DNA from 2 places in the Bradyrhizobium sp. Leo78 genome. Region 2 is predicted to be linked to the other one. Evidence: riboswitches for the same ligand, from Rfam matches in the RefSeq annotation. Region 2 holds a riboswitch; the other holds the start of a gene.
The links. Region 2 has a riboswitch for cobalamin ahead of AC5ZG1_RS25060 (ribonucleoside-diphosphate reductase subunit alpha). Riboswitches for the same ligand answer to the same signal wherever they lie in the genome.

Region 1 (4,472 bases), on a different contig from region 2:
CCGGACACCCAGCCGCGGCGCGCCAGCGGCAGCACGCGATAGTGCTTGCCGGTCGCGGCCTGGCGCGCTCGGGCGATCGCGGCATCTAACCTTGCAATCGCGACCTTTGCGCGGTCCGGATGTTGCACGATCTCGCCCATCTCGCGGATCTGGTCCTTCACCTCGTCCAGCGTGCGCGGCACGCTGAACTCGACGAGATGAAGGCCGTTGGCCTTCAGAAGCTCGCGCGTTGCGCGCTTGTCGAACAGGCTGGCGACGACGATGTCGGGCTTCAGCACCAGCACGTCCTCCGCGCCGCCGGAAAGGATCGGGAAACGGCGCGCCTGATCGGCGGCGAAGGATTGCCAGGCCTCGCGGGAGTACCGGCTGAGGCCCAGGATCTGCTGGGGATCGGCGAGCGAGAGCAGCAATTGATCGCTGCAGACATTCATCGAGACGATCCGCGGCGGGCTCGCCGCATGCGCGACAGTGGTGGACAAGACGAACGCTGCAAGGCATGCAGCGAGCCGGGCCATCAGATCTCCGCCCAGGGCACGATCACCGTCTCGCGCTGATGCTCGGCGCGGAAGGCGCTGACGCGGAACACATCGGCCATGACCGTTTCCGACAGCGCGTCTGCCGGCGCGCCCTGCGATGCGAGGCGGCCCTGCGCCAGCACCAGCGCATGGTCGGCAAAGCGCGCGGCGAGGCCGAGGTCGTGCGTCACCACGATCACCAGCACGCCCTTGTCGGCGGCGGCACGCAAACCCTTCATGACGTCGATCTGGTGGCGCGGATCGAGCGAGGCGGTCGGCTCGTCCGCCAGGATGATCGGCGCCTCCACCGCGAACACGCGCGCCAGCGCAACGCGGCTGCGCTCGCCGCCGGAAAGCTCGGTGACACGCCGCTCCGCGAACTCCATGACGTCGGCCGCCTGCATCGCCCGCACCACGGCCTCAGTATCGCGCGGGGACAGCCGGGCCGGATCGGTCGCGCCATGCGGGTAGCGGCCGAGCGCGACGATGTCGCGCGCCGGCAGCGGCCAATGCACCATGTGCCCTTGCGGAAGATAGCCGAAGCGCTTGGCCCGTTCGCGCAGCGGCAGCGCGGCAAGCGCCTCGCCTCCCACCTTGATGACGCCGTCGGAGGGAATGAGGCCGGCGAGCGCGCGCAGCAGCGTGGTTTTGCCGGCGCCGTTCGGACCGACCAGCGCGACGAGATGACCGGAGGCGAGTTGCAGCGACACATCGTTGAGCACGCGGCGGCCGGCGAGCACGACGTTGAGGTGTTCTACAACAAGCGCCGTCATGCGACGCCTCCGCCGAGCGCGCGACGCTCGCGCATGATGAGATAGAGGAAGAACGGCACGCCGATGATCGAGGTCAACACGCCCACCTTGATGTCCGACGTCGACGGGATGATGCGCACCGCGATGTCGGCCGCGAGCAACAGCGCCGAGCCGGCAAGCGCGCTCGGCACCAACAGCCGCGCCGGATCGTGGCCGATGACGGGCCGCATCAGATGCGGCGCGACCAGGCCGATGAAGCCGATGGTGCCGGTGACCGCCACCGCGCCACCGACGCCGAGCGCAACGCCTGCGATCACGAACAGGCGCAGGCGGCCGACGTCGACGCCGAGGCTTTGCGCGGTCTCTTCGCCAAGCGTGAGCGCGCGGAACGCGCTGGCTTGCGACAGCAGGATGGCGCTACCTGCCACGATGAACGGCAGCGCCAGCGCGACATGCTGGAAGCTGCGGTCCTCCAGGGAACCGAGCAGCCAGAACGCGATCTCGAGCGCCAGGAACGGATTGCTCGCGAGGTTCATCACCAGCGCCGTCGCAGCGCCCGCAAGGCTCGAGATCGCAAGCCCGGCGAGGATCAGGATCAAGAGGCCCGCATTGCGGCCGGCAATCGCGAGCAGCACGAAGACCGAGCCGAATGCGGCGATGATGGCGGCGACCGGCAGCGCGTAGGAGCGGACATCGGCCAGCCCCAGCGCGATCACCAGCACCGCGCCGAACGCCGCCGATTGCGGCGCGCCGAACAGCGAGGGCGAGGCTAAGGGATTGCGCAACAGGCCTTGCAGCGCCGCGCCTGACAGACCGAGGATAGCGCCGATCGCGAATGCCAGAATGGTGCGTGGCAGGCGGATCTCGCGCACGATCACCTGCGTGACATCGCTGCCGCCACCGAACAACGCCTCGATCACCGTCAGCGGCGACAGCCGCACCGGGCCGGTGCCGAGCGAGATCAGCATCAGCAAGGCAACCAACGCAATCATTGCAACGGTCGCCCCCAACCGCCGCCGCGCGGCCAGACCCGCCGCTATCGTGAAATCATGTGCACTCATCGCGCCCTGCTTCTTGCAGCGAATTCGGTGGCAGACAAGCGACACCGGAACAAAAAAACGTATGAGAGCCAGGGAGCCGCAGTTTCGCCGGGATTGACTCACGTGCCGCCAAAATCCTAGATGGCCGCGACGGTTCCTATCGGGATCAAAAGGGAATGCGGTACCGGGAAACTTCCCGTAAAGCCGCGGCTGCCCCCGCAACTGTATGCGGTGAATCCTTCGTCATATGCCACTGGGAGTCTCGGTCCTGGGAAGGCGACGAAGGGTAACGACCCGCGAGCCAGGAGACCTGCCGTCATACGTGGTCACACGCGACGATGTCGGTCGGGGAGTACAGGCATTTGCTTCACCTGAAGCGCGAAACGCGATGGTGAGCCTTGGTTCGCTGTGACGTGCCACTGACGTCATACCGAGGTCTCGCCGATGTTCTCTGCTACCACAGCCACCAAGCAACGCCGCGCGCTGCTGCTCGCGTCGAGCATGCTGGCGCCCGCTTTGTATGTTTCCGCCGCGCAGGCGCAGGAAGCGCCCTCCGAGCAATTGCCGCCGGTCGAGGTCAGGGCGCCCGGCGACCACAACCGCACCCGCGCCAAGCCCGCTTCCGACGGCACTCCAGGTCCCCGGCGTCCCGCGCCGGGCCAGGTGCCGACCAACGCGCAGCCGGCCGGCGGCGCGGGCGCTGGCGGCGCCGCCGCTGGCGGAGCTTCATCCGGTGGCGGTGGCGGCGGCCCGCAATTTGCCGGCATTGTCGGGACGTCCTCGACCGTGATCACCGCCGACGACATCGCGCATTCGCCGACCCAGGTTCTGGCCGAGATCATCGCGCAGGCCCCCGGCGTGCAGCTTCAATCGCTCTATGGCGGCGTGAACGGCGCCAAGACCTCGGTCGACCTGCGCGGCTTCGGCGCGTTCGCCACCGCCAACACGCTGTTCCTGCTCAACGGGCGACGGCTCAACGACATCGACATGGCGCAGGTGGATCTATCGACCATCCCGCTCGATTCGATCGAGCGCATCGAGATCACCCGCGGCAACAGCGGCGCCGTGCTCTACGGCGACAATGCGATAGGCGGCGTGATCAACATCGTCACCAAGACCGGTGTCGGCGGCCCGCCGGTCTCGATCCGCGGCGAAGCCGGCTATGGCTCCTTCAACCAGCGCATGGCCGCAATCTCGACCGCGATGAATTCGGGACCCTGGTCGGCGTCGTTCTACGGCAACGGCATCAAGTCCGACGGCTACCGCGTGAACAATGCGCTCGACCAGCGCAACGGCGTCGGCAATCTCAACTACACGACGCCGGACCTGAAAGCCTTCCTGACGGTGACCGGCGACGACCAGAAGCTGGGCTTTCCCGGCGGCAGGCTGGTCGATCCTTCGATCGGCGTCAATCAACTCGTCACCGATCGCAAGGGCGCCGCCACGCCGTTCGACTATGGCAACCAGCAGGGCGCGAGCGCGACGGCGGGCTTCACCAAGACGCTCCTGAACGGTGTCGACCTGATCGTCGATGGCGGCTACCGCCAGAAGGACACGCAAGGCGCGTTCTTCGGCACCTCGCCATTCATCAGCGCGGCATCCACCTACAATGACGCCGCGTTGCAGACCTGGTCGATCACGCCGCGGCTGAGCATCAACAATTCGATCTTCGGGATTCCCTCGTCGATCCTGACCGGCATCGACTATTACGATGCAACGTTCCACCAGCAGCGCGGCGCGTTCCGGGGCGTGCCGCCGATCCATACCTACGACCTGTCGCAGCAGTCGCTCGCCGGCTATTGGCAGCACACGGTTGGCCTCTTGCCCACCACCGATTTCTCCTATGGCGCGCGGGTGCAGAACACCTGGCTCAGCGCGCGCGATCGCTACGATCCGAACGCGCCGTTCGCCTTCGACGCGCAGGCGACGCCGCTCGACCAGAGCGAGACCAATTACGCGCTGCATGTCGGCGTCGAGCATCGCTTCACCGAAATGTTCTCGGTGTTCGCCCGCGCCGCGCACGCGTTTCGCACGCCCGATGTCGACGAGCGCACGTCCACCGGACCCGCGTTCGATGCGGACTTCAACCCGTTGCCGCAGAATTTCCAGTTGAAGACGCAGACCTCGCACGACGTCGAAGCCGGCTTCCGCGTCAAGACGGGCCG
Region 2 (4,472 bases):
CATGCCGGCGCCGGCCATCTCGAGATCGAGCACCTCATCGCGGATCGCGAGCGCGATCTGTCGGCACACGTCGCTGCGCGGCAGGTCATCGCGGACGAAGGACCAGTTCAGGATGGTCACGGGGCCGGTCAACATCGCCTTCACCGGCTTTGCCGTCAGTGACTGCGCGAATTGCCACCATTCGACCGTCATCGGCTGCGGTCGTGAGACGTCGCCATAGAGGATCGGCGGCCGGACGCAGCGCGAGCCATAGGACTGCACCCAGCCGAGCTCGGTGAAGGCGAAGCCGGAAAGCTGCTCGCCAAAATACTGCACCATGTCGTTGCGCTCGAACTCGCCATGGACCAGGACGTCGAGCCCGATATTCTCCTGCCAACGGATGGCGCGCGCGGTCTGATGCTGCAGATAGGTCTTGTATGCGGTATCGCTGAGTGCGCCATTGGCATGTGCGGCGCGTGCGTTTCTGACATCGGTTGTCTGCGGGAAGGAGCCGATGGTCGTGGTCGGGAAGCGTGGCAGATTGAACCGCTCGCGCTGCACCTCGGCACGCTCGGCGAACCGGCTGGCACGATGGCGCATGCCGCCATCGATGGCGGCGAGACGCCGGGCAACCTTGGCATCGTGAATCCGCGGTGAGGTCTTGCGCGCGGCCGCGGCGGCATCGGACGCTCGGATCGCTTCGGACGCATGGGCCCGGCCACTTCCAAGCGCCGCGCCCAGCGCGGCAAGCTCTTCGAGCTTCTGCACCGAGAATGAAAGCCAGGTCTTCACCTCGGGATCGAGCTTGGTTTCCAGGGCGAGATCGATGGGTACATGAAGCAGCGAGCAGGATGGCGCGATCTGAATGCGCTCCTTGCCGAGCTTTGCGACGACGGGCCCAAGCTGATCGAGGATCCGGCTCAGATCTGCGCGCCAGACGTTGCGGCCGTCGATCACGCCGAGCGACAGCACCCGTTCTTTCGGAACGTCGATGAGCTCGCCGAGCTGCTGGGGCGCGCGCACGAGATCGAGATGCAGGCCGGCGACCGGAAGATCAAACGCGACCGCACGATTGCCGCCGAGCCCGCCGAAATAGGTCGCCAGCATGATCCTGATGTCCGGCACCGCTTTGGCGATTTCGGAATAGGCGCGCCGTAGGGCTTGCTGCGCGGCGGCGTCCAGATCAAGCACGAGACAGGGCTCGTCGATCTGCACCCATTCCGCACCGCGGGCAGCGAGTTCGCGCAATAGTTCGATATAGACCGGCAGGAGCCTGTCGAGCAGCGACAGCGTGTCGAAATGCGGTTCCTTGGACTTGGCCAGTTTCAGGAACGTGACCGGGCCGACCAGCACGGGGCGGGTCTGATAACCCAGCGCCTTCGCCTCCTCATACTCTTCGATCGGCTTGCGCGATGAGAGTGCAAAATACTGGTTCTTGCGAAGCTCCGGCACCATGTAGTGATAGTTGGTGTCGAACCATTTCGTCATTTCGAGCGCCGCCACGCCATGTGCGTGATGGGCATGTCCGCAGGCCTCGTCATGCGCGTCGGCCTTGGCGCCACGCGCCATCGCGAAGTAGGTCGCAAGCGGCACCGCGCCGCCGGTCCAGCCATAGCTTTCCGGGATAGCGCCGACCATTGCGCAGGTGTCGAGCACCTGATCGTAGAACGAGAAATCGTTCGACGGGATCACGGTGATACCGAGCTTCTTCTGCCGCGCCCAATTGGCCGCGCGCAGCCCGACGCCGGTTTCGATCAGCGTCTTTTCGTCTGACGCGCCGGACCAGAAGCGTTCCAGCGCGAATTTCAGTTCACGGCGCGGACCGATCCGCGGCGTGCCGAGGGACGCAACAACAAGTGAAGTGGAAGATATTGGCTTAACCCCATGAGTTGGGGGCAAAGGCCGTAGTGACACGTCTGGATTCCCTGCGCGAGGTGCGCACGGAATCGCAACCGCACCACCGGGACACCCCGCCCGAGGACGTGTATGTTGTCGAGGCAGGTCTCCTGGCTCGCGGGTCGTTGCTGCGGTCCGGCCTTCCCGAAGCTTTGCAGGCTTCAGTGGCAATTGTGGACCGCGGCTCGCCGCTTACAGTTGCGGGGGCAGCTCCGGCTTTACACCGGCTTCCCTCTTAGCTCCGGAAAAGATCTCTCCGAAGAACCACGACGCGTTCACTTACTGGCAAGATCGCGCGAACGTCAACTCGGCTGACATCACGTGCGCGTGGAGCCGGTTGTTCACAGCGCCAACGGTATCGACCGGAATTTTTGCGCTTCGCCCATACGTCCCATTGACACCATTCCCCAAATCGCACCAGATGTAGCTGTCACGGTCCATCATAACGCAAGGAATGGTGGCTAAGAGGGAAGCTGGTGATCGCGCCTTTCTCGCGAGAATCCAGCGCTGCCCCCGCAACTGTAAGCAGTGAGTTGCTCCCGATTTTAGACGTCACTGATGCGGCATCGCATTGGGAAGACGGGGAGTGACGCCGACCTGCGAGCCAGGAGACCTGCCGCGACAGCAAATAACGTCCACGGGCGGGGTGTCCCGGCGGCCGCTTGCAGGCTCATGCCGGTACGCCGCCGGCATCATCACGCAGCGTCGCCTCCGGCATCCGGCCCCAGCAACATCACGGGGTCTGCAAGATGTCACTCTCTCTCGATCGCGAAACCACCGCGTCACCTCTCATCCACCTGCGCCCCGAATCAATCGCGGCGCCGGAAGCACGGCTGCCGATGCAGGTGATTCGCCGCAATGGCGCGGTGTCGCAATTCGATGCCGGTAAGATCTCGGTGGCGATGACCAAGGCCTTCCTTGCGGTCGAGGGGAATACGGCGGCTGCGTCGCGCCGCGTGCACGAAGCGGTCGAGGAATTGACCGCCGAAGTCGTCGGCGCGCTGTCGCGCCGGATGAGCGAAGGCCGCACCTTTCATATCGAGGACATCCAGGACCAGGTTGAACTGGCATTGATGCGCAGCGGCCATCACAAGGTGGCGCGCGCCTATGTGCTCTATCGCGAGGAGCGGGCGCGGCAGCGCGCCGAACAGCAGGCAACTAAATCCGCAACGGCATCGAGCGGGCCAATCGTCCACGTCACGCTCGCGGACGGCAGCAAGGTGCCGCTCGACCATGCGCGGCTGGCGATGATCGTCGGCGAGGCCTGCGCGGGGCTCGACGGTGTCGACGCTGCGCCTGTCGTCGGGGAAATCCAGCGCAATCTCTATGACGGCATCAGCCAGGAGGAACTCGCGCTCGCCAGCGTGATGGCGGCGCGTACGCTGGTCGAGCAGGAGCCGAACTACGCCTATGTCAGCGCGCGCCTCTTGCTCGACAAGCTCCGCACTGAAGTGCTGTCCTTCGTGCAGGGCGCGCCAACGAAAGCGTCGCAGGCGGACATGGCGGTGCGCTATGGCGAATATTTTCCGGCCTATATCAAGACCGGCATCAGCGCCGAATTGCTCGATCCCGAACTCGGCCGCTTCGACCTGAACAAGCTGGCCGCGGCACTGAAGCCGGAGCGCGATCTTGCGTTCCAGTTCTTAGGGCTGCAGACGCTTTATGATCGCTATTTCCTGCATGTCCGCGGCCACCGGATTGAATTGCCGCAAGCGTTCTTCATGCGCGTCGCCATGGGGCTTGCACTGCGCGAGATCGACCGGGAGGCGCGCGCGATCGAGTTCTACAATCTCCTGTCCTCCTTCGACTTCATGGCGTCGACGCCGACGCTCTTCAATTCCGGCACGCTGCGGCCGCAATTGTCGTCCTGCTTCCTCACCACCGTTCCCGACGATCTCGACGGCATCTTCAAGTCGATCAAGGACAATGCGCTGCTCGCCAAGTATTCCGGCGGCCTCGGCAATGACTGGACGCGGGTGCGCGGGCTGGGCGCCCATATCAAGGGCACCAATGGCGAGAGCCAGGGCGTCGTGCCGTTCCTTAAAGTCGCCAACGACACCGCGATTGCCGTCAACCAGGGCGGAAAACGCAAGGGCGCGGTCTGTGCCTATATCGAGACCTGGCATATCGACGTCGAAGAATTCCTCGACCTGCGCAAGAACACCGGCGACGACCGCCGCCGCACCCACGACATGAATACCGCCAACTGGGTGCCTGATCTCTTCATGCAGCGCGTCGAGGCCGACGGCGAATGGACGCTGTTCTCGCCGGACGAGACGCCCGATCTGCACGATCTCTACGGCAAGGCCTTTGCCGAGCGCTACGCGTCCTATGAAGACAAGGCCGCGCGCGGCGAGATGCGGGTATTCAAGAAGATCCGTGCCGTTGATCTCTGGCGCAAGATGCTGACCATGCTGTTCGAGACCGGGCATCCCTGGATCACCTTCAAGGACCCCTGCAATTTGCGCTCACCGCAGCGCCACGCCGGCGTGATCCATTCCTCCAATCTCTGCACCGAGATCACGCTCAACACTTCGGACGAGGAGACCGCGGTCTGCAATCTCGGCTCGATCAACCTGCTCAATCACGTCGGCGAG

Region 1: it holds a riboswitch for cobalamin, as region 2 does, so the genes downstream of both, AC5ZG1_RS29445 (TonB-dependent receptor) here and AC5ZG1_RS25060 (ribonucleoside-diphosphate reductase subunit alpha) in region 2, are expected to answer to the same signal.

The regions. Positions count from the first base shown of each region.
Region 1 is NZ_JCAMOT010000028.1:79,996-84,467, reverse strand. It holds gene AC5ZG1_RS29460 (ABC transporter substrate-binding protein) at 1-515, opposite strand, end outside; gene AC5ZG1_RS29455 (ABC transporter ATP-binding protein) at 515-1,288, opposite strand; gene AC5ZG1_RS29450 (FecCD family ABC transporter permease) at 1,285-2,259, opposite strand; cobalamin riboswitch at 2,442-2,639, shown strand; gene AC5ZG1_RS29445 (TonB-dependent receptor) at 2,752-4,472, shown strand, end outside.
Region 2 is NZ_JCAMOT010000021.1:111,555-116,026, forward strand. It holds gene metE (5-methyltetrahydropteroyltriglutamate--homocysteine S-methyltransferase) at 1-1,851, opposite strand, end outside; cobalamin riboswitch at 1,959-2,159, opposite strand; cobalamin riboswitch at 2,292-2,510, shown strand; gene AC5ZG1_RS25060 (ribonucleoside-diphosphate reductase subunit alpha) at 2,625-4,472, shown strand, end outside.